4 regions of the Dactylosporangium sp. NPDC051087 genome follow, and region 4 is predicted to be linked to each of the others. Evidence: riboswitches for the same ligand, from Rfam matches in the RefSeq annotation. Region 4 holds a riboswitch; each other region holds the start of a gene.
The links. A riboswitch is a leader RNA that binds a small molecule or an ion and turns the genes downstream of it on or off. The one in region 4 is predicted to bind cyclic di-AMP.
Positions count from the first base shown of each region.

Region 1: it holds a riboswitch for cyclic di-AMP, as region 4 does, so the genes downstream of both, ACZ6TV_RS00040 (C40 family peptidase) here and ACZ6TV_RS33605 (C39 family peptidase) in region 4, are expected to answer to the same signal.
Region 2: it holds a riboswitch for cyclic di-AMP, as region 4 does, so the genes downstream of both, ACZ6TV_RS14930 (C40 family peptidase) here and ACZ6TV_RS33605 (C39 family peptidase) in region 4, are expected to answer to the same signal.
Region 3: it holds a riboswitch for cyclic di-AMP, as region 4 does, so the genes downstream of both, ACZ6TV_RS01585 (coiled-coil domain-containing protein) here and ACZ6TV_RS33605 (C39 family peptidase) in region 4, are expected to answer to the same signal.

Region 1 is NZ_JBVJIJ010000001.1:1,671-5,704, reverse strand. Features, by position in the region: gene ACZ6TV_RS00045 (LamG-like jellyroll fold domain-containing protein) at 120-812, shown strand; cyclic di-AMP (ydaO/yuaA leader) riboswitch at 920-1,059, shown strand; gene ACZ6TV_RS00040 (C40 family peptidase) at 1,068-2,039, shown strand; gene dcd (dCTP deaminase) at 2,050-2,631, opposite strand; gene ACZ6TV_RS00030 (MarR family winged helix-turn-helix transcriptional regulator) at 2,645-3,097, opposite strand; gene ACZ6TV_RS00025 (pyridoxamine 5'-phosphate oxidase family protein) at 3,164-3,670, shown strand; tRNA gene ACZ6TV_RS00020 (tRNA-Gly) at 3,680-3,750, shown strand.
Region 2 is NZ_JBVJIJ010000007.1:30,180-36,201, reverse strand. Features, by position in the region: gene ACZ6TV_RS14940 (Rv0361 family membrane protein) at 40-471, opposite strand; gene ACZ6TV_RS14935 (methyltransferase domain-containing protein) at 482-1,228, opposite strand; gene ACZ6TV_RS14930 (C40 family peptidase) at 1,271-2,269, opposite strand; cyclic di-AMP (ydaO/yuaA leader) riboswitch at 2,277-2,424, opposite strand; gene ACZ6TV_RS14925 (ABC transporter ATP-binding protein) at 2,714-3,487, shown strand; gene ACZ6TV_RS14920 (ABC transporter ATP-binding protein) at 3,504-4,268, shown strand; gene ACZ6TV_RS14915 (AMP-dependent synthetase/ligase) at 4,505-6,022, shown strand, end outside.
Region 3 is NZ_JBVJIJ010000001.1:331,607-337,628, reverse strand. Features, by position in the region: gene ACZ6TV_RS01595 (glycoside hydrolase family 19 protein) at 1-582, opposite strand, end outside; gene ACZ6TV_RS01590 (hypothetical protein) at 1,211-2,344, opposite strand; cyclic di-AMP (ydaO/yuaA leader) riboswitch at 2,764-2,907, shown strand; gene ACZ6TV_RS01585 (coiled-coil domain-containing protein) at 2,977-3,951, shown strand; gene ACZ6TV_RS01580 (DHH family phosphoesterase) at 4,039-4,968, shown strand; gene ACZ6TV_RS01575 (hypothetical protein) at 5,049-5,441, opposite strand; gene ACZ6TV_RS01570 (MarR family winged helix-turn-helix transcriptional regulator) at 5,438-5,863, opposite strand; gene ACZ6TV_RS01565 (App1 family protein) at 5,905-6,022, opposite strand, start outside.
Region 4 is NZ_JBVJIJ010000019.1:252,574-258,595, reverse strand. Features, by position in the region: gene asnB (asparagine synthase (glutamine-hydrolyzing)) at 1-280, opposite strand, end outside; gene ACZ6TV_RS33610 (transglycosylase domain-containing protein) at 681-2,846, shown strand; gene ACZ6TV_RS33605 (C39 family peptidase) at 2,913-3,758, opposite strand; cyclic di-AMP (ydaO/yuaA leader) riboswitch at 3,903-4,045, opposite strand; gene ACZ6TV_RS33600 (peptidase M23) at 4,333-5,259, shown strand; gene ACZ6TV_RS33595 (L,D-transpeptidase) at 5,365-6,022, shown strand, end outside.

The DNA of each region.
Region 1 (4,034 bases), on a different contig from region 4:
GGCCCCCCGTTCTGCTTGCGCTTGTCTCGGTGGTCGCGGCCAGTGGCTGCGCGGCTCGCCGGGTGCCTGTCGAGACGCCATCGGCCCCGCCGTCCTCCGGTCGTGGCTCGGTGTCCGCCGTGCCGACCGAGGCGGCCCAGCCGGCCTCGGCGCCGGCAGCCGCCACGCATCCGGCGACCGGCATCCGGTACTCCTTCGACGCCGGCGTCATCGGCCCGGTCCTGGACGGCGCGGGCAGGCTGCCGCTACGGGTCCGCAAGGTCGGCGGGGAGCTGTCCACGGTGCCGCACAACGGCGGACTCGCGGTGCGTTTTCCGCAGCCGTGTGAGCATTACGGTGCGGAGAGTTGTGCCCGCGCCATCCTGCAGAGTGGCCCCGCGGAATTCCTCAATCCAGGAAGCGGCGCGTTCACCTATGGCGCCAGTGTGCTCGTAGCGCCGCATGAGACTTCCAAGGGCGCCAATGTGCTGCAAAAAGGGTTCTCGGTTGGTGACAGTCAGTTCAAGTTGCAGGTCGACGGCGCCGCGGGGTATCCCAGTTGTGTGATTGTCGGCACTTCTGGACCTACCATTTACGTAGCCCTCGCGTCGCTGACCGTGGCCGACGGGCGGTGGCACCGAATCGAGTGTTCGCGCAGTGACGCCCTGCTCACAGTGGCTGTCGACGGTCAGATCAAGGGAAGATCACCGATCCCTCCGTCACTGTCCATAGTGAACCCGGATCCACTCTGTATTGGTGGCAAGGGAACCAGTGCGAACAACGACCAGTTCATCGGTGCAATTGATGACGTGTATGTCACCGGAGTGGCCTGACTTTTCGCCCAATTCGGACAACAATCGTGGATCGACTTGCCCGTTGGGAGCGGTCGCCATACCGTGATTTCCGGTCGGATGGATGTCCGCGCCCAGCACGGGCGCGCCAGACGGCACCGCCGAGTCAAATTTTTGAACCGGGGACCCACCTGCGCCATTTGGGGTGAATCCGCGACACGGTCGCGGTAGGACGACCTTCCCGTCCGAACCCGTCAGCTAACCCGGTAGGCGGCTGGAAGAAGGAGTATCTCCTCGATGCGGCCCAACCGTCTGGTTCGGCTCCTCGTCGCTACACTCGGCGGTCTGTCGCTCGCCGTCGGGATCACCGGAGTCGCCAAGGCGGACCCGACCCCGGCCGAGCTCGAAGCGCAGATCGACAAGAAGTGGAATGAAGTCGAGCCCATCATCGAGCAGCACAACCAGCTCAAGGGCGAGCTGAAGGCCAACCTTGCGAAGCAGACGGCACTCAAGAACCAGATCGACCCACTCCAGGCGCAGGTCGACACCGCCCTCCTGCGGGTCAGCGCGTTCTCGGTCCTGCAGTACAAGACCGGCCGCGTCTCCAGCTTCAACGCGCTGATGACGACCGGCTCGCCGGACACCTTCGCCGAGCAGCTCGTCATGCTCAACATGCTGGCCAAGGACGAGGCCGCCGGCATCAAGGACGTCATGGACAGCAAGAAGGTCCTCGACGACCAGAAGAAGCCGCTCGACGAGCTGATCGCCACCCAGAAGGCCGCCGAGGCCGAGATGGCGGCCAAAGAGACCACCATCAACGCCGAGATCAAGCAGCTCAACGACATGCGCACCAAGGCGTATGGGTCCAGCGGCGCGACCGGCGAGCTGCGCCCCGTCGCCTGCCCGGTCGAATACTCCGGTGGCGACGCCGCGAAGGCCGCGCAGGTCGCCTGCCAGCAGATCGGCAAGAAGTACGTGTGGGCGGCCGAGGGTCCCAACACGTTCGACTGCTCCGGCCTCACGCTGTACGCGTGGAAGCAGGCCGGCCACACGCTGCGGCACTACACGAAGTGGCAGTACTCGGACACGAAGCGCGTCAGCCGGGCCGACCTGAAGGCCGGCGACCTCGTCTTCTTCTACAGCGACCTGCACCACGTCGGCCTGTATGTGGGCGGCGGCTGGATGGTCCACGCCCCGACCTCGGGTGACGTGGTCCGCATGAAGAAGATCGACAGCGCACCGATCGCCGGCTACGGCAGGGTCGGCTAGCTTCCGGTTCCTACGTGGCGGTGGGCCAGGTCCTCCAGTTCTGGTAGGACCGGCTCGCCGTCGGGCCGCGCTGGCCCTGATACCGGCTGCCGTAGACCTCTGAGCCATACGGGTGCTCCGACGGGCTCGACAGCCGGAAGATGCACAGCTGCCCGATCTTCATCCCCGGCCAGAGCATGATCGGCAGATTGGCCACATTGGACAGCTCGAGCGTCACGTGCCCGGAGAACCCCGGGTCGATGAACCCCGCGGTCGAGTGCGTCAGCAGCCCGAGCCGCCCGAGACTCGACTTGCCCTCCAGCCGCCCGGCCAGCTGATCGCCGAGACTGATCACCTCGAGCGTCGAGGCGAGCACGAACTCACCCGGGTGCAGCACGAACGGCTGCCCGTCCTCGACCTCCACCATCGCGGTGAGATCGTCCTGCTGCGTCGCCGGGTCGATGTGGGTGTACAGGTGGTTGTTGAACACCCGGAACCAGCGGTCGAGCCGCACATCGATGCTCGACGGCTGGACCAGGTCTTTTTCGAAGGGCTCCAGCCGAAGTTGGCCGTCGGCGAGCTCTTTTGTCAGGTCACGGTCGGAGAGCAGCACGCTGTCGACCCTATTACGCCGCCTCTTCGGCGGCCCTCGCGGTCGCCTCGTTGATCTTTTTGATGACTTTTGCAGTGATCGCCAGCTCGTCCTCGTCGAACTCCTCCAGCGCCCCGCGCATGTGCCGCCCCAGCGGCGCGAAGAACGCCTGCGCCAGGTCCTTCGCCGGCGGCCGCATCACCAGGTGTACCCGCCGCCGATCGGCCATGTCGTGCCGCCGCTCGACATGGCCGGCCCGCTCGAGCCGGTCCAGCAACGCCGTCGTCGCCGCCGGACTCAACCGCAACGTCCTGGCCAGCTCCCCGGGCGTGAGCGGCGTGTCCTCCTCCGCCGCCCGCCAGATGTACGCCACCGCGTTCATGTCCGTGCGGTGCAGCCCGTGCGCCCGCGTGAACACCTCCACGAACCGGTCCGCCTCGAGGTTGAACTGCCGGAGGAGGTCGATCAGCGCGTCGGTGTCACCCACCGGACCATTGTCCTTCATTCGTGGAATCACACACTTTTCGTACACGTGTACGAGTAACTTGGAGGCATGGCGACGTGGGCATCATTCTCCGCGGCCGAGCCCCTCCTGGCGACGGCCATCCGCACCCTGATCTGCCAGTACGGCCCCGGCATGGGCTACCTGGCCACCATCCGCCCCGACGGAGGACCCCGCGTCCACCCCGTGATGCCCGTCATCACCGATGAGGGCCTCTACTGCTTCATCCTCCCCTCCCCGAAACGCCACGACCTGGACCGGGACGGCCGCTACGCGCTGCACAGCTTCCCCGCCGAGGACACCTCCGACGAGGCGTACCTCTCAGGCCACGCCGCCCCGGTCATGGATCCCCTGGTCGTGGCCGCCCTCGCCCTGCAGATGCGCGCAGCCCAACGCGTGGACTGGAAGCTCTACGCCCTCACCATCGAGGTAGCGATGATCGTCCAACGCGACTCGCCCCTCACCTCCACCAAGACCCTCTGGCGCGACCGCTTAGCCCGAGTTCCCAGGGCCCGCCGGAATGGTCCGTGCACGACGCCCGCGGATTCGGTACAGTAGGCGTCGCTCGCGGGTGTAGTTCAATGGCAGAACATCAGCTTCCCAAGCTGACAGTGAGGGTTCGATTCCCTTCACCCGCTCGGACCTGGGGACCCCCGGTTCGCGGAAAGCGCGAACCGGGGGTCCTTCGCCATTCCAGCCTGGGGCCCGAGCCCCAGACCCCACGATCTGTGGTGCTCACCGTCGTGGCTCCGACTACCAAGCACCTTCATCCCCTTGTCGGCTGGCACCTAGCTGTCGGATCGGGACGGTCTTCGAGCAGTTGCCGTCGCCAATCGGCGAAGCGCGCGCATGGCGCTGAGGTGGTCGGTGTCGGCGCCGCAGAAGGCGAACCGTCTGTCGGGGTAGCGCTCCAGCATGGCGA
Region 2 (6,022 bases), on a different contig from region 4:
CCGCCCACCCCGCGGTTCCTCCGTGCCGGTGACGCTGCGTCAGTACGGGTCGCCGCAGACCTTCCAGGTGCCGGCGTCCTTCGTCAGCTGGAAGGTGTGCGCGTCCCGCCCGCCGCCGGCGTAGGAGATGTCCGCCGTGATCGTGGCCGTCTCCCGCCCGTTGCTGTTGCTGTACCCGCCGCCCCAGTGCACGTCGTGCGAGACCGGTTTGCGCCGGTTGACCACCTCGGCGAAGGACGGCTGCTCGTAGCGGGACCGCGTCGCGTCGCACAGCCGGTCGTAGGCCGCCGTCAGGTCCCCGGCCTGCAGGTCGGTCAGGAACGCCGAGGTCGCCTCGCCGGCGGCCTTCGTGGCGCCGTTGAAGAAGAAGAACGCGCCCGCGCCGCCGCCGCAGCAGCACAGGGCTGCCAGGACGGCGACGACGGCCAGCACGATCTTCGCCGAGCTGCGGCGGCTGCGCGGTTGCTCCACGGCCGAGATCTTAGGTTCGCCGTGCCACCACGAACAGTCGCGGAAACGGCAGGATCGTCCCGAAGGGTTCGCGGGGGTACCGCTCGCGCAGCGCGGCCGCGACCCGGGCACGGAACTCGTCGAGCTCCGCACCGGACAGCGCGTCGAAATACGGGCGCAGGCCGGTCCCGCTGAACCATTCGAGGACCGGGTCCTCGCCCGGCAGCACGTGGAAGTAGGTCGTCTCCCACGCGTCGACGGTCAGGCCGAGCCCGGCGAGCGTCCGCACGTACCAGGACGGCTCCCGCACCGGCGTCGCGCCGCGCGGCCCGAGCCGCGCGGGTCCCAGGACGTCCTCGGGGAGGATGGGCCCGCCGGTCGGGACCTGGAAGGCCAGGGTGCCCCCGTCGTCGAGGGCCGCGGCGAGCACCGGCATGAGCGCGGCGTGGTCGCCGACCCACTGCAGCGAGGCGTTGGCGACGATGACGTCCACGGAGCCGCGCTGCGGCCGCCACCCGGCGATGTCGCCGAGCTGGAACGACAGCTGCGGCGTGGCGAGCGGGGCGGCGTCGGCGAGCATCTCGGGGGAGGAGTCGATGCCTAGCACCGCCGCGTCCGGATACCGCTCGGCGAGCGTCGCGGTCAGCGCGCCGGGCCCGCAGCCGAGGTCGACGACCGCGACCGGCGCGGTGGTCCGGATGCGCGCGACGAGCTCGTGGAAGGGCCGCGCCCGCTCTTCGGCGAAGCGGCGGTACTGCTCGGGATCCCAAGAGGCCATGCCCCAATCTTGCCGGGCATGGCCTCTGGAGAGAGGACGGGACTACCTGACGCGGCCGAAGCCCCGCAGGTTGCTCCGGTTGGTCGAGGACACCTGCACGGTCTTGCCGGTGGTCGGCGCGTGGATCATCTGCCCGTTGCCGATGTAGAGCCCGACGTGCGTGATGTTGCTCGTGGAGGAGCCGAAGAAGACCAGGTCACCGGCTGCCGCATCGGCCTGTGAGACGCGTGCGGTGCCGCGGTACTGATCCTGGGCGACCCGGGGGATGCTCTTGCCGGCGGCCTTCCACGAGGCCGACGTGAGACCGGAGCAGTCGTAGCTGCTCGGCCCGGCCGCACCCCACTTGTAGGGCTTGCCGATCTGGTTCCACGCGAAGGTGACGGCCTTGCCCGCCACGCCGGACACGGCGGGCGGGGGACCGGCGGGCTTCGTCGCGGCCGTGGTCTTGGTGCTGCCGGCCGCGGTGGCCCGGCGCTTGAGGTCCTCGAGCTTCTTGACGTCGCCCTCGATCTTCTTCTTCTTGACCTCGAGCTCGGCCTTCTTCGCGTTCTCCGCGGCGATCGTGTCGTCGATCTTCTTCTGCTCGTCGGCGAGCTCCGCCTGGGCCACCTTGAGCGCCCCGATCTCCGCCTGCTGGTGCTTGTTGATCTGCTGCAGGGTGGAGAGCTGGTCGATCAGCGAGTCGGAGGACTGCGACCCGAGGATGACCGACAGCGTGGCGAAGTTGCCCGAGGTCTTGAACGCGGCGACCGCGAGCACGTCGACGTTGGCGGTGGCGGCGGCCGCGCTGTCCGCGAACGGCTGGAGCTTCTTCTGCAGCTCGGCGTTGGCCGCCTGGGCGTTGGCGAGCTCTTCGTTGACCTTGTTGTAGGCCTCGACCGTCGCCTCGAACTCGTCGCCCACCTTGTCGAGCTGGGCTTCGATCTCGGCGAGCGTGGGGTCGGCCTTGGCGACACTCGCGGGCGCCACGATGACCAGCGACACGGCCCCGATGATCAGGGTGCGCAGCAGGGATCGTCTGGCGCGGTGTCCGACGGACAAGGGATGACCCTTCTTCACCGACCGCCTACCGGGTTAGCTGACGGGTTCGGGCGGGAAGAGTGCGCCCTACCGCGGCTTCGCGGATTCACCCCAAGGAACCTGGGTCCCCGGCTCGCACAGCGCCGTGACGGCGCTCGATTCGGCGGCGCTTGCCGGCGCCGCCCGGGCTGGGCGACGGACTGCCGGGCAGGCCGGACCTAACTTAACGTGATCACCAGCGAAGCGAAACCCGCGCGAGTTGTTCAATATCTATTACCCCAAAAGTCCGTATCACCACGGGTTGTCGCTCCACATCGGACGGTGACACAACACGGAACCGAGTGTTGACGGACACATATTTGGGGCTTGATTCTGCTCTGGAACCCGGTTAAATACACGTAACTTTATTCACCGTCGATGCACATAGTTCGCCCACTCCGAACACCCCCGGAGGAGCGTCACCGGATGTTGCGTGTCCAGAACCTCGAGGTCGTCTACGACGACGTGATGCTGGTCCTGCGGGGCGTCAGCCTGCAGGTCCCACCAGGACGCATCGTCGCGCTGCTCGGCGCGAACGGTGCGGGCAAGACCACGCTGCTGCGGGCCCTGTCGGGCCTGCTCGGCGTGCACGACGGCGCCGTCACCAAAGGCGCGATCACCCTCGATGACAGACCCATCCACCGGCTGCGACCGGCCGCGATCGTGCGGCGGGGCGTCTCGCAGGTGATGGAGGGGCGCAGGACATTCGCGGAGCTCACCGTCGAGGAGAACCTGCGGCTCGGCGCCCACACCCGCCCCAAGGGCCGGGCCGAGGCCATGGACCGCATGTACAGCCTCTTCCCCGTCCTCGCGCAGCGCCGCGGCAGCGTCGCCGGCTACCTCTCCGGCGGCGAGCAGCAGATGCTGGCGATGGGGCGGGCGCTCATGTCGGACCCGGCGTACCTGCTGCTCGACGAGCCCAGCCTCGGCCTCGCGCCGCGCCTGGTGGAGCAGGTCCGCGACCTGATCGTGCAGATCAACCGGGCCGGCACCGGCGTGCTGCTGGTCGAGCAGAACGCGACCATGGCGCTGTCCATCGCCGAGCACGGATACGTGCTGGAGACCGGCAAGGTCGTGCTCGACAAGCCCGCCGCCGAACTGCTCGCCGACGACGACATCCGCGAGTTCTACCTGGGACGGGCCGAGCGGTCCTTCCGCGACGTGAAGCACTACAAGCGCCGCAAACGCTGGCTGTCATAGGAAATCAGGAGTCGCCGTGCTGCGTTTCGAAGACGTCCGGCTCAGTTTCGCCGGCGTCAAAGCCATCGACGGTGTTTCGTTCACCGTCGCGGACAACGAACTCTTCGCCGTCATCGGGCCCAACGGGGCCGGGAAGACGTCGATCTTCAATGTGATCTCGGGTGTGTACCGCCCGCAGCAGGGCAGGGTGCAGCTCGGCGACGTCGAGCTCACCGGCCTGCGCCCCGACAAGGTCGCCAAGCTCGGCGTGGCCCGCACCTTCCAGAACGTCGAGCTGTTCCAGCACCTGACCGTGCTGGAGAACCTCATGCTCGGCCGGCACCACCACATTCGCTACGGCACCCTCGCCGCCATCGCGTGGCTCGGCCGCGCCCGGCGCGAGGAGATCGCCAACCGGGCCGTGGTCGAGGACATCGTCGACTTCCTCGAGCTCGCCCAGTGGCGCCGCCTGCCGGTGGGGCTGCTGCCGTACGGCGTGCAGAAGCGCGTCGAGCTCGGCCGGGCCCTGGCGATGGAGCCGAAGCTGCTGCTGCTGGACGAGCCGGTCGCCGGGATGAACCTGGAGGAGACCGAGGACATGGCCCGCTTCATCCTCGACGTCCGCGAGGAGCTCGGCATCCCGATGATCCTCGTCGAGCACGACATGGGCCTCGTCATGGACCTCGCCGACCGGGTCATGGTCGTCGACTTCGGGGTGCCCGTCGCCACCGGCACCCCCGCCGAGGTGCAGAACAACCCCGACGTCCTGCGCGCCTACCTGGGCGAGGTGGAGGCGGCATGACCGGCCAGCGGAGCGGCTCGGGCCGGTCATCAGGAGATCAGTCTGCGGTCAGGCGCCCGGAACGAAGTGAGGACGCATGACCGGCCAGCGGAGCGGCTCGGGCCGGTCATCAGGAGATCAGTCTGCGGTCAGGCGCCCGGAACGAAGTGAGGACGCATGACCGGCCAGCGGAGCGGCTCGGGCCGGTCATCAGGAGGTCAGCCTGCGGTCAGGCGCCCGGAACGAAGTGAGGACGCATGACGATCGCTGATCTGGTGAAGCAGCACGCGGAACGTACCCCGGACGCCGTCGCGCTGCGGGAGAAGCACCGCGGCATCTGGCGCGAGATCACCTGGCGTGACTACTGGAGCACCGCGGAGACCGTGGCCCGGGCGCTCAGGTCACTCGGCGTGCAGCCCGGCGACCGGGTCGCGATCCAGTCGGAGAACCGCTCCGAGTGGCTCTTCGTCGACGTCGCCGCCGTCGCCGTGCGGGCCGCGACCGTCGGGCTCTACCCGACGAACCCGCCCGACGAGGTGCGGCACATGCTCGCCGACTCCGGCGCCCGGGTGCTCTTCGCCGAGGACCAGGAACAGGTCGACAAGGCCCTCGCCGTCCTTCCCGACTGCCCGGACCTCGAATGGATCGTCTACCTCGAACCCCGGGGCATCCGCGGCCGGTACAAGAACCCGAAGCTCATCGCGTGGAGCGACCTCCTCGCGTCGCACGCGGACGACGGCCCGGTCGAGCTCGCGTCGCAGCCCGGCGACGTCGCGACGCTGATCTACACGTCCGGCACCACCGGGCGGCCCAAGGGCGCGATGCTCACCGTCGCCAACGTCGACTTCGCCATCCGGGTCCTCATCGAGGGCGGCGGCTTCTCCGACCCGCCGCCCGGGCCGGGTGACCTGACCCTGTCGTACCTGCCGCTGTGCCACGTCGCGGAGCGGGTCTTCACGGTCTGGTTCAACGCCGCCGCCGGCGTCACCGTGCACTTCGGTGAGTCGATCGCGACCGTGCAGGCCGACCTGCGCGAGGTGCAGCCGACGATCCTGTTCGGGGTGCCGCGCATCTGGGAGAAGATGATGGCCGGCGTCACGGTCCGGCTGGCCGGCGCGTCGCCGGTCAAGCGGGCCAACGCGCGGCTCTGGCTGCGGGTCGCCGACCGGATCGGCGCCACCCTGGAGGCCAACGGCGGCCGGCACACCGCGGGCAGCCGCCTGCGGTACGCGATCGGCTGGCTGCTGTGCTACCGGGCGCTGAAGGAGCGCATCGGGGTCCGCCGGGTCCGCTACGCCGCCAGCGGCGCCGCCCCCATCGCCCCCGACGTGCTGCGGTTCTTCATGGGCATCGGGGTGCCGATGTTCGAGGTGTACGGCATGACCGAGAACACCGCGATCAGCACCGCCAACCGTCCCGGCCGGGTCAGGCTCGGCACCGTCGGCGAGGCGCACCCCGGTGTCGAGATCCGCATCGCCGACGACGGCGAGATCCAGACCCGGCACCCGGGCACGTTCGCCGGCTACTTCCGCAACCAGGCGGCGACGGACGAGGCGATGACCGCGGACGGCTGGCTGCGCACCGGCGACGTCGGCGAGCTGGTCGACGGCACGCACCTGAGGATCACCGACCGGTCGAAGGACATCATCATCACCGCCGGTGGCAAGAACGTCGCGCCGAGCGAGATCGAGAACAAGCTGAAGGCGTCGCCGTTCGTCAAGGAGGCCGTCGTCATCGGCGACCGCCGGGCGTTCCTGACCGCGCTCATCGGCATC
Region 3 (6,022 bases), on a different contig from region 4:
CAGCGCCGCGACCAGGCCGTTGTACGTGTAGAACGGGTTCCTGCTCGGGAACATCTGGTTGAACTGGGCCTCGCTGACCACGAACGCCCCGTTCTGCGGCGGGTTGGTGGTCGGGTTCGTCGGCGGGTTCGTCGTTCCGCCGCCGTTGCAGGTGTACGGGTCCCAGTACCAGGTGCTGATCGTGGGGCTGTACCCCGGGTTTTCGTGCTCGGCGATGTAGTACTTGCCGTCGGTGAACTTGACGATGTCCCCGGTGACGTAGTTGCGCCCCTGCTGCCACGCCGGGAAGCTGCACCCGCCGGCGGACCCGGTCTGCGTCGGCGGCTGCGGCGTGCTCCCGCCACAGGCCCCCTGGTCCTGCCACACTCCCGTGTTCCCGGGCGGCGCCTCGTTCTGCGTCCACCACTTGGCGAGGAAGTTGCGCCCGTTCCGCGACACGGTCGCGCCCCCGGTGTAGACCGACGACGCCTGCCACGCGGGCGAGCAGGAGGCTGCCGACGCCGGCAGCATGTTGAAGACGGCGACGACACCACCGACGACGGCGGTCGCGGCCAGCCCCGCAAGCAGACGCACTCTGGACACCAGATCACTTCCGTTCAGCTCGACTCCGTCCATCCGACCAGCCCGCGGCCCTCAACAGCACCAACAACATCAATTAATGAACAATCTTTACGGTTTCCCTAAGCCGCTGTGCCTCTCCGCGGCGCGGCCGCGGGGCGGGGGATTCTCACCCCGCACCCCCAATGCGCCGCGAGCGGCGCACTGCCTGCGCGACGCGCGGCAGCTTCCGCGCTTCCGCGCGCCATCCCGGCGGCTCGGGCCGCCTACATCTGCCCGTCGGGTGACCGGCACGACACGGCAGAGCCCCGGTGTGGGAGGCGGCCTTGTCGGGCAGCATCGAATGCTTTCACCCGCCGAGGTCAGACGCTCACGCGGCGGGCGTCTCGTCCATGATCACGGCCTTCAGCGTCGTCCATGACGTGGTCATCGCCTGCGCGATGCGCGGCAGTTTTCCGCGCCTCGGCGCCCCCGATCCCGGCGGCCCTGGCCGTGGCCAAGGCGCCGACCCCCGTCCGATCAGCCTGAGCGACGCGGCGAAGCGGCGTCGACATCACCGCAGAGTGAAGGCGCAGAACCTCTGCGCACCGACGGTGCGGGGCGGGTGGGGATCACCCGCCCCGCGGCTCGCCGTCGAGCGGCGCAGCACAGGTCACGCGTTGCCGATCGAGGAAAGCGGGATGGCGAAGACGGTGCGTCTGCCGTTGTATTCGGTCAGGGTCCAGACCCGCTTGCCCTGGGGCTGGTAGGAAAGGTCTTCCGGGCCGCCGAGCAGGACCTTCGTGTGCTGGTTCGAGGAGCCGATGTCCGCGCGGTGCAGCCAGCCGGGTCGGCGGCCGTACTCGCTGGTGCTCAGGACGAAATCGGGGCCGTCGCCGATGGTGAGGGCGCCGTTGATGTTGGCGCGGGACGTCACGTAGGCGGCACTGGACCCGGTGAGTTTGCCGTCCTTGTCGAGGTCCCAGCGGACGATCCGGGCGTTCGCCGGTTTGGGCGAGTTGACGCCGCCGAGATCCTTCTTGAACTCGGCGGTGATCAGGGAGTTCGGTGAGCTGCTGCGGTCGAGGCTGATCGACGAGATGCGCAGCCGGCGGTCCGGCGGCTGCACCTGCGGCGTGTAGTAGCCGATCTGCGGAATCGCGTACCGGTAGTCCGCCGCGTAGGCCTTCTTGTCGTGGATGCCGATCTTCTTGCGCGACGCGTCGGCCCTGGTGCGCCAGATGGTGTGCAGGTCGAAGACGCGGATGGCGTAAGTGTCGGCGACGTACAGGTGGTGGCCGACCCACGCGATGCCGCCGACGTGGGACTTCACGGCCTGGAAGTTGTTGCCGTTGCGGAAGGGCACGACGAGCAGGACGTGCCGGTACTCCGGCTTGCCGGAGTCGTCGTAGTTGACGAACGTGATGCGGCTGCCTCGGTTCGTGCCGTCGCGGCCCTTGTCGTCATACCAGGTGGCCGCGATGACCCGGTGCCCGTTCCAGCGGCCGTCGGCGTCGGCGTCCCACGAGCCGGTGATGCCCTGCGGGATCCAGGTGGTGCCGTCGTTGTCCTCGTCGTTCCAGCAGAACTGGGTCGAGTCCGCGGTCGGCGGCACCCCACAGGGCGCCTGGGCGCTGTGGTTCATGTCGCCGAGGACGTGGGTGAGCGTCGTGTTGGAAATCTTGCCGTTGAGCTCTTCGATGGCGTCTGAGAACGTGGTCGAGCGGTCCTGCAGTCCGTATTCCTGCTCCGATCGGTTGATCTCGGTCGGCTGGAAGTCCGCGAGTTGCTCGAAGAGGTCGATCAACGAATGGGCCGATCAACGAAACGGATCGACGAAACGATCGACGAAGAGCACCCGCGCGAAGCCACGCAAGCGCGTCAACCAGGACCCGTACCCGACCGGGGAGCCAGCAAGCACAATGCCCGGTATCGCACCCGTTCGTGTTCGAAAAAGAGCTGGCGTGTTCGAAGAAGAGCAGGTCAGCAGTGACGCTGAGCGATCACCGGGTTGCGTAGAACGACGGCGGTTGCGCAACGCGCAGCATCGATTCAGTGATTTGCGTCACGTGGTTTTCTTTTGGCAGGCTTAGGCGACCTGCTGGGATGGCACCGTTTCGAGAGGTGCGTCACAGCGGCGCACAATCGGTGCGCTGCGCGGGCGAATAGCCCTGGGTAGGCTGGCCGTCGGTCTCGTCCGACAGGGCGCCGCCCCCGCGGCGCCGGACAGGACTGCCGCCTAATCGCCGGTGCGAACCCGGCGAATCGGGGACCCAACCGTAACTGGGGTGAATCCGCGGGTGACCGCGGTAGGGATCGTTCCGTCCCGAACCCGTCAGCTAACCCGGTCGGCGGCCGACGGAAGGAACAACGAGCCAGATGTCATCACGACATCCCGGACGGCGGATTTCCGCCGCCCTGATGGCGGCCGTGACGGCCATGACGACGGTCGCCCTGTGCGCGGTGGCCGCCGCGCCCGCCGGCGCCGAGCCGGGTGACGACACGGGCGACGAAGGATCCAACGCGACGCTCGCTCAGGTCCTCGACGAGAGCACCCGCGCGTGGATCGAGGCGAAGGACAAGTTCGACGCCTCGGTGAAGAGCCAGGCCGATCTCACCGCCAAGCTCGCCGCGACCGAGACGGAGCTCGCGAGGGTCACCGAGCAGGTGTCCGCGATCGCCGTGGCGGCGTATCAGACGGGGCCGCTGAGCACGTTCGTGGCGCTGATGGACTCGGGCAGTCCGACCGGGTTCGCGGAGCGGGCCGGGTCGATCGACGAGATCGCGCGGCACAACGACAACCTGCTGCGCGACCTCAACCAGCTGAAGAAGGACCAGGCGGCGCAGAAGGCCGCGCTCGAGGGCGAGGTCAAGCTCCAGCAGGAGCAGGTGGCCGTGATGGCCGCGAAGAAGAAGGAAGCCGAGAAGGGGCTGTCCCAGGCGGGCGGCCCGAGCAACGGCTTCGTCTCCGCCAACCTGCCGTTCGCCGCCCCCTCGCCGCGCAACTCCAGCGGTGGCTGGTCGGCCGAGAGCTGCAAGCAGAACGACCCCACGACCAGCGGCTGCATCACGATGCGGACGTTGCACGCGATGCAGCAGGCGCAGGGTGCGGGCTTCAAGCGGTTCGTCTCCTGCTACCGGCCGAGCGGTCCGTACGAGCACCCCAAGGGCCGTGCGTGTGACTTCTCGGTGCAGGCGAAGTCCGGCTTCGGCGGGGTCGCGGCCGGGGAGGACAAGGTCTACGGGGCCAACCTGGCGACCTATTTCGTGAAGAACGCGGACCGGTTGGGCGTCATGTACGTCATCTGGTTCAAACAGGTGTGGACACCCGCGGTCGGCTGGCACCACTACAGCGGCGTCGGCGGGGACCCCTCCAGCGACCACACGAACCACGTGCACCTGTCCATGCTGTAGCCCTCACGTCAGCGGACGGCCGGCCGATAGGGCAACTGTCGACCGGCCGACGCAGCGTGAGGGGAAACCGAAGTGAAGCACCGACTCGTGACGCGCAGCGACTTCGACGGTCTGGTGTGTGCCGTCCTGTTGCGTCACCTGGACCTCATCGGCGACATCACGTTCGTGCACCCGAAGGACGTCCAGGACGGCACGGCCGAGATCGGGCCCAACGACATCCTGACGAACCTGCCCTACGCGCCGGGCGCCCATCTCGTCTTCGACCACCACCACTCGGAGACGCTGCGCAACCCGGGCGAGAAGAGCAACTACATCATCGACGCCGAGGCGCCGTCCGCGGCCCGCGTCATCTATGACCACTTCGGCGGCGCCCCGCGCTTCCCGAACGTGTCGGACGAGCTGATGGAGGCGGTCGACAAGGCCGATTCCGCGCAGTACGACATCACGGACATCCTGCAGCCGGTCGGCTGGACGCTGCTGAACTTCCTCATGGACAGCCGCACCGGGCTGGGCCGGTTCCGGCAGTTCAGGATCTCCAACTACCAGCTGATGATGCAGCTCATCGACGCGTGCATCGATCATCAGGACGTCGAGGAGATCCTCGACCTGCCGGACGTGGCCGAGCGCGCCGAGCTGTTCCGCGAGCAGCAGGAGCTCTTCGTGGACCAGCTGCGGCGGGTGAGCCACGTCGAGGGGGACGTCGTCGTCGTGGATCTCCGCGACGAGGAGGTGATCTACGCCGGGAACCGGTTCATGGTGTACGCCATGTTCCCCGAGGCACGGGTCTCCATCCACGTGATCTGGGGCAAGCAGAAGCTCAACACGGTGTTCGCGGTGGGCAAGTCGATCCTCGACCGCACGTCCCCGACCGACATCGGCTCGGTGATGCTGCAGTACGGCGGCGGCGGCCATCTCGCGGCCGGCACCTGCCAGGTCCCGCACGACGAGTCGGAGCGGGTGCTCGCGGAGATCGTCGCCAAGGTGGGCGCTCCCAGAGCCGCCGTGCTGAGCAACTAGGGCTGAGCAACTAGGGCTGAGCAACTAGGGCTGAGCAACTAGGGCTGAGCAACTAGGGCTGAGCAACTAGGGCTGAGCAACTAGACCAGCGCGTTGGCCCGGTCGGTGACGTGCAGCAGCACCCGGCCCGCGATGTCGAGCTCCTCGGGGGTCAGGTCGCCGTACAGCGCGGCGGTGATCCCGTCGATGCCGGCACTGATCTCGTCGTAGCGCTCCTGGCCCAGCGCGGTGAGCGAGATGTCCCCGGTGAACAGCGCGGGGTCGTCGACGACGGCGGCGACGAGCGCCGGGTCGGTGCGCAGCCCGGTCACCATCCGGGCGACGAGGTCGTCGCGGGAGAGCCGCTCGCCATGGGTGAGGTTGATCGCCACCCACTGCTCGAACGTCGTGCCGGTGCGCTCCAGCAGGCGGTCGAGCACGGCGCGGGTGGCGCGTTCGGCCTGGCCGAGGATGCGGCCGTTCAATGTGGTCACGGGGTCTCCTTGAGTAGGGCGTTGAGGTCGTCGACGAACGCTGACCGGCGATCGGCGGGCAGCGGCGCGAGGAGCTGCTCCATGAGGTCGCGGACGATGCCGACGGCCCGGCCGGTGGTCTCGTGGCCGCGCGGGGTCAGCGCCAGCTGCACCGCCCGCGTGTCCGACGGGTCGGGGAGCCGGTCGAGCAGCCCGGCCGCTTCCAGGGTCCGGGCCAGCTTCGACACGTACAGCGGCTCGAGACCGGTGTGGTCGGCGAGCCGCTTCTGGCTGGGCCGCTCCGTGCCGGCAAGCCCGTAGAGGGTGGCGAGCAGCGAATACTGCGCGTGGGTGAGCCCGACGGGCGCCAGGGCACGGTCGACGGCGACCCGCCATTTCATCGACAGCCGCCAGACCAGGAACCCAGGAGTCGGACCACTCATGGGAGAAACAGTACATGGCTATAGTAGCCATGGCTACTAAGTCAGAGGATCTCCGTGTCGCGCAGGAGGCGCCACAGGCCGGCGCCGTCCGGCGCCCGCAGCCAGCGCCCCGCGGCGAAGGACGAGGACGGCAGGCGGCGGGTGCTCTCGACCGTGGTC
Region 4 (6,022 bases):
CGTGCTCGCGGATCAGCTCCTCGCGCAGCGCCTCGAAGTTGTAGATCTCGCCGTTGAAGACCAGCGTCCACCGGCCGGCGTCCGGCCCGCTCGGCGGGTACCGCAGCGGCTGCCGGCTGCCGTTCACGTCGATGATGGCGAGCCGTTTGAAACCGGCCGCCACGCATTGTCCTGCCCGTTCCAGGGCCATGTCGTCGGGGCCGCGGTGGTCGAGCAACTCGAGTTGCCGTTCCACCTGTCCAAGGGTCTCTGGGGAGATGGCGAAGTCCCCCACGTACATCAGGAAGCCGCACATGGCGTCGTTTCCCTTCGGTCGCCTCGCGTGGCAGCGGTGTCGGGTCGCGGGCCGCTCTGTCGGCGGTCGCCGGTGAGCCGTCGCCGGTGGGCTCTGCGCCGGTACCGGCTGAGCCCCCGCTCGAACGGCCACAGTGCGCCGCGCGATCCAGCCGAACAGAGCCCGCCGGGCTCGGGCACCCGATTGCCCGGGCGTCATCCGATCCCTCCCCACCAGGGGATCACCGGCCTCCGGGCGGGTGAACCCCGCCCGGGGGTGACGATCCGGGCGGCGGGGCGGCCCCGCCGTTTGCCCCGGCACCCCCCGGGTAGCGGCGCGCCGGTCACATCGGTCCACTTCGGATCGGCGGCAAGCGAACCGACCGTTGTCTCATGGGGAGAAGCCAATGCGCCTCGTCCGCACCCGAAGCCGGCCCGCGCACAGCGCCGGCACCCGACGTGCGGCGGCCGAGGTGCCGGGGCGCCCGGCGCGCTTCCTCAGGGGGCTCGTCCGCCTCGTGCTGTGCGGCGTCATCTCGGGTCTGGTCGTGGCCGCCGGGGTGCTCCCGTTCGCGTTCATCGGCGGCTCCGCGGTCAACGCCGGCGGCGACATCTGGGAGAACCTCCCGGCGGACCTGGCGCTGCCACCGCCGCCGCAGGCCACCTACGTCTACGCCAACGACGGCAAGACGCTCATCACCACGTTCTACGACGAGAACCGCAAGGACGTGCCGCTGGACCAGATCGCGCCGGTGCTCCAGCAGGCCGTCGTCGCGGCCGAGGACACCCGCTTCTACCTGCACCGCGGCGTCGACGGCAAAAGCGTCCTGCGGGCGCTGGTCTCCAACGGCCGGGGCGGCGCCCAGCAGGGCGCCTCGACGCTGACGATGCAGTACGTCCGCAACGTGCTGAAGAACGACCCGAGCCTGTCGCCGCGGCAGCGGGTCGACGCGGTCGCCGACACGCCCGCCCGCAAGATCCGCGAGATGCGCTACGCGACGAAGCTGGAGCAGCACCTGAGCAAGCAGGACATCCTGCAGGGGTACCTGAACATCGCCTACTTCGGGGCCGGCGCCTACGGCGTCTACGCCGCCAGCCAGACGTACTTCGGCAAGTCGGCGCTGGAACTGACGCTGCCCGAGGCGGCGCTGCTCGCCGGGCTGCTGCAGTCACCGGACGGCGACAACCCGATCAGCGGCGACCGCGACGCGGCCCTGCGGCGCCGTGCGTACACGCTCGACGCGATGACGAAGATGGGGTCGATCAGCGCCGCGGACGCCGCCGCGGCGCAGGCCCAGGAGCTGAAGATCAATGAGCGGGACCTGCCGAACAACTGCGTGTCCGTCCCGCAGGCGCACAACGACTGGGGCTTCTTCTGCGACTACTTCCGCCAGTGGTGGGGCAGCCAGCCGGAGTTCGGCGCCACCCGCGCCGACCGCGACGAGGCGCTGCGCACCGGCGGCTACACGGTGGTCACCTCGCTCGACCCGGGAATCCAGGCGATCGCGCTCAGCCAGTCGCTGAGCGTCTACGGCTACGGCAGCGCCCGGTCGATGCCGCTGGCCGTCGTCACCCCCGGCAGCGGCCGGGTCCTCGCGATGGCCGTCAACCGCAACTACAGCCTGAGTCCCAACCCGCCCCAGCATCCGCTGTACCCGAACACCGTCAACCAGATCGTCGCGGGCGGTGGCGGCGTCGCCGGGTACCAGGCGGGTTCGACGTTCAAGATGTTCACCATGCTCGCCGCGCTCGACGCGGGCATGCCGTTGAGCACCACGTTCAACTCACCGAGCCGGATAGCGACCGTGTGGCCGGCCAGCGGCCCGGGCAGCTGCGGGGGCAAGTGGTGCCCGGGGAACGAGTCGCCGAGCTGGATGGACGGGAACCGGACGATGTGGAACGGCTTCGGCCGCTCGGTCAACACCTACTTCGTCTGGCTCGAACAGCAGATCGGCGCGCGCCGCGCGGTCGAGATGGCGCAGCGGCTCGGGATCACGTTCCGCTCCGCCGAGGACGCGGCGATGGCGGCCAAGGCGGACCAGTGGGGAGCGTTCACCCTCGGCGTCGCGTCGACCACACCGCTCGACCTCGCCAACGCCTACGCGTCGATCGCCGCCGGGGGCCTGTACTGCCAGCCGCTGCCGGTGCTGTCGATCACCGACACCAACGGCAAAGCGGTCGACGCCGCCACCCCGAAGTGCCGGCAGGCGGTCAGCGCCGACGTGGCCGCCGCCGCGACCGACGCGGCACGGTGCCCGGTCAGCCGGGCGTCGGCGTACGGCAAGTGCGACGGCGGCACGGCCGAGAACGTGTCCGGCATCCTCGCCGGCCGCCCGGTCGCGGGCAAGACCGGCAGCTCCGAGTACAACTCGACCGAGACGTTCGTCGGCTTCACCCCGCAGATCGCGGCGGCCGGCATCGCGGTCAACGTGGACAACCCGAACGACCACGTGGGCAGCGGCGTCGCCGGCTCGGTCAACGCCGCCGTCGCGCAGACCATCGCGGGCGCGCTGCGCGGCCAACCGGCCCAGGCGTTCCGGCCACCCAGCCGCGTCCGGGCCCTGGGCCGGTGACCGCCAAACGCCGGTGACCGCGAACCGCCGGCGGCCGCAGAACGCCGCGAGCCGCCGGCGGCAGCGTCAGGCGGAGTAGCCGCGCAGAGCGGTCCAGTGCGCGAGCTTGGCCGTCGTCAGCGTGTAGTACCCGACGCCCAGGGCGTCCGCGGGGTCGGCGATCTTCACCGTCGTGCCGCCGTTGGTGTACCCCACGACCGTGAGGTAGTGGCCGCCCGGGTATGAGTGCGAGCCGCCCTTGTCGTCCACGGTGGAACCGGCGATGTTGGCGACCACGGCGTAGCCGCTGGAGATCGCGTGGACGACGTCCGCCTGCAGCTGGTCGATCTCCGCCTGGGTGGCCGACTGACCGGTGATGAAGTGCGACTTGTAGAAGGAGCTCTTCGTGTACTCGTTGAGCGAGCGGGTGGTGTCGTCGGCGGAGTTCGTGCCGTTGACGGTCGTGCGCAGGCTCTGGGCGACCTCGGACTGGGACGGGTACATCTCCCGTGCTGTCAGCGCGATCCGGGTCGCCGCCGGGCCGCAGAAGTAGTAGTTCTCCTGCCAGGCGAACCGGTACGCGAGCTCCTTCGCCGCCGGGGCGGCGGGTGCGGCCGGGGCGGTGGTGCCGGGCGCGGCGGGCGGGGCGGCCGTGGACGGCGCCGCACCGGCGGGGGCCTTCGTGGGGTTGGCCGCGGCGTCGGGCGCCGCCTGCGTCCGCTGCCGTTCACGCGCGGCCGGGGCGGCGCCGGACCCGGACGGATCCGCGGAGGTCAGCGACTGCGCGTCGGCCACCGGTGCGGGGTCCGAGGCGTGCACGGCCACGCCGACGCCCACCGTCAGTGCGAGGACCGCCGCGGCGACCGCGATCGGCAGCGCGCGGGAGCGCGACGGGACGGGAGTGTGGTGCCTGGGTTTGTACAGGTAGCTCACGGGTACCTCGACAGACATGCTGGATGACGGCTGCTGTTGCCACGCCGGCCGCGGGCCGGTGCGGTGGGGGTCGGGGGTTACCGGGCCGGGCCGCGGGTCGAGGTGCCGCGACACGGGTGATGCCGGGTCAATGGCCGCACGGAGTGCTCCTTCCGGTGCCGCCTACCGGGTTAGCTGACGGGTTCGGGCGGGAAGATCGCCCTACCTCGGGGCTCGGGCCCCGCGGATTCACCCCGGTGGTGCTTGGTTCCCCGGCTCGCGTGGACGCGACTCAGCGGATCCGCCGCGGTGTCATCCGAGGTGGGTGACGGCTGCCGGGCGGATGCGAGGACCATATCCGGGCCGCCGGAGGACACGGGACCGGCCACGCTGCTCGGCTACCGGGCGTGACGACGGTGTGGCGGACGGCCCTGCTGCACGCCGCGGGCGCACGGGCCGCCCGGCGGTGGGATGCGTCGTGCCCAGGTGCACCTCGCCGACCGTCCCGGCGGCTGCGTGCGGCCCGCCCGGTGTCCGGTCGGCCGCTGCGCACACCCGGCTCCACCTGCGGATCCGGCCCCCCTAGGCTCGCCGGATGCTCCCGGGCGCCGACGAAGAACAGCAGCTCAGCGACGTGCAGGCACATGGTCCCCGCCACCTGCGCCACTCCCGCCGAGGACGGCACGCGACCCGCTTCCGGCTGCGCGCACCCGCCGCGGCCGGGATCCCCCTCCGGCTGCGCGCACCCGCCGTAGCCGGGATCCCCCTCCGGCTGCGCGCACCCGTCGCGGCCGGGATCCGCCGGTACGCCGTGGTCGCCGTCGCGGTCGTGGCGGTCGGCCTGTCCACGACGCTGTCGTCGTCGGCCGGACCCGTCGCCGCGCCGGCGGACAGTGCGGCGCTCGCCGCCGACGCCGGACGCACGGCGGGCGACGCTCCCGCCTCACGCGGCCGCGCCAGGAAACCCGCCGACGCCGCGGGCAACGGCACGCCACCGGCGGCGAAGGCCGCCCCGACCCCGACGAAGGCCGGATCCGCCCCGGCCCCGACCACGAGCACCGGGCCACCGGCATCGCCGTCGCCGACCGTCCACGCGCCCGTCGGCGGGCTGACCCAGGCCGAGATGAACAACGCCGTCGCGATCGTCGAAGTCGCCCGGGAGCTGAGCCTGCCGCGCCGCGCGGCCGTCGTGGGGATCGCCACCGCACTGCAGGAGAGCCACCTGCGGAACCTCGCGAACCCGAACGTGCCGCAGTCGCTGCAGCGCCCCAACGAGGGCGTCGGGTACGACTACGACTCGGTCGGCCTCTTCCAGCAGCGGCCGAGCTGGGGTTCGGTCGACCAGCTGATGGACCCGCGCGAGTCCGCACGCAGGTTCTACGCGGCGCTGGCGAAGGTCCCGGGCTGGGAGCAGCAGGCCGTCACCATCGCGGCGCAGCTGGTGCAGCGCTCGGCCTTCCCGGACGCCTACGCGAAGTGGGAAGGGCTCGCCCAGCAGATCGTGGACGCCGTCATGCGGTAATGCCGCCGCGCGGCCCCGGATCCTTCGCGTTGTCACTCGTTTACCGCCCCGGCCTCGCCCGGGTGCGCACGACGATGCCCCCATGTCCATGCACAGGCAGAACACATGAGGGGGCCCAGCCGGACCGCAACAGCACTGGTCGCGCTCGCGGTGGGAGCGCAGTTGGGCCTGTCGGCGTGTCACAGTTCGGCGAAGAAGCCCACGGCGACGAAGTCGACCGCTCCCCCGCCGCCGGTGGTCGGGCTTGCCCTGACCCCCGCGGGGGGCACGTCGGAAGTGGCGGTCAGCACCGAGATCGGCACGAAGGTCAACGACGGGAAGATCACCGAGGTCGTGCTGACCGACGCGGCCGGCCAGCGGGTCGCCGGTGAGTTCCGGGACGACGGATCGTCCTGGGTGCCCGCCGCCGCCTTGCGCTACGGCACGGCCTACACCGCGAAGGTCACCGCCGTCGGCACCGACAACAGGCCGGTGACCCGGGAGACGGCCTTCACCACGGCGGCGAAGCCCACCGGCCCGGTCGTCGCGTCCGACCTGATGCTGACCAACGGCGGGACCTACGGCGTCGGCATGCCGATCGTCGTGCAGTTCGGCTCCGACGTGCCGCAGGAGTCGCGCGCGGCCGTGCAGCAGCGTCTCTTCGTGAAGAGCGACCCGCCGCAGGCCGGTGCGTGGCACTGGTTCGGCGGCCGGCAGGTGATGTACCGGCCGGAGCAGTACTGGCAGCCGGGCACGAAGATCACCGCACGGAAGGCGCTCAACG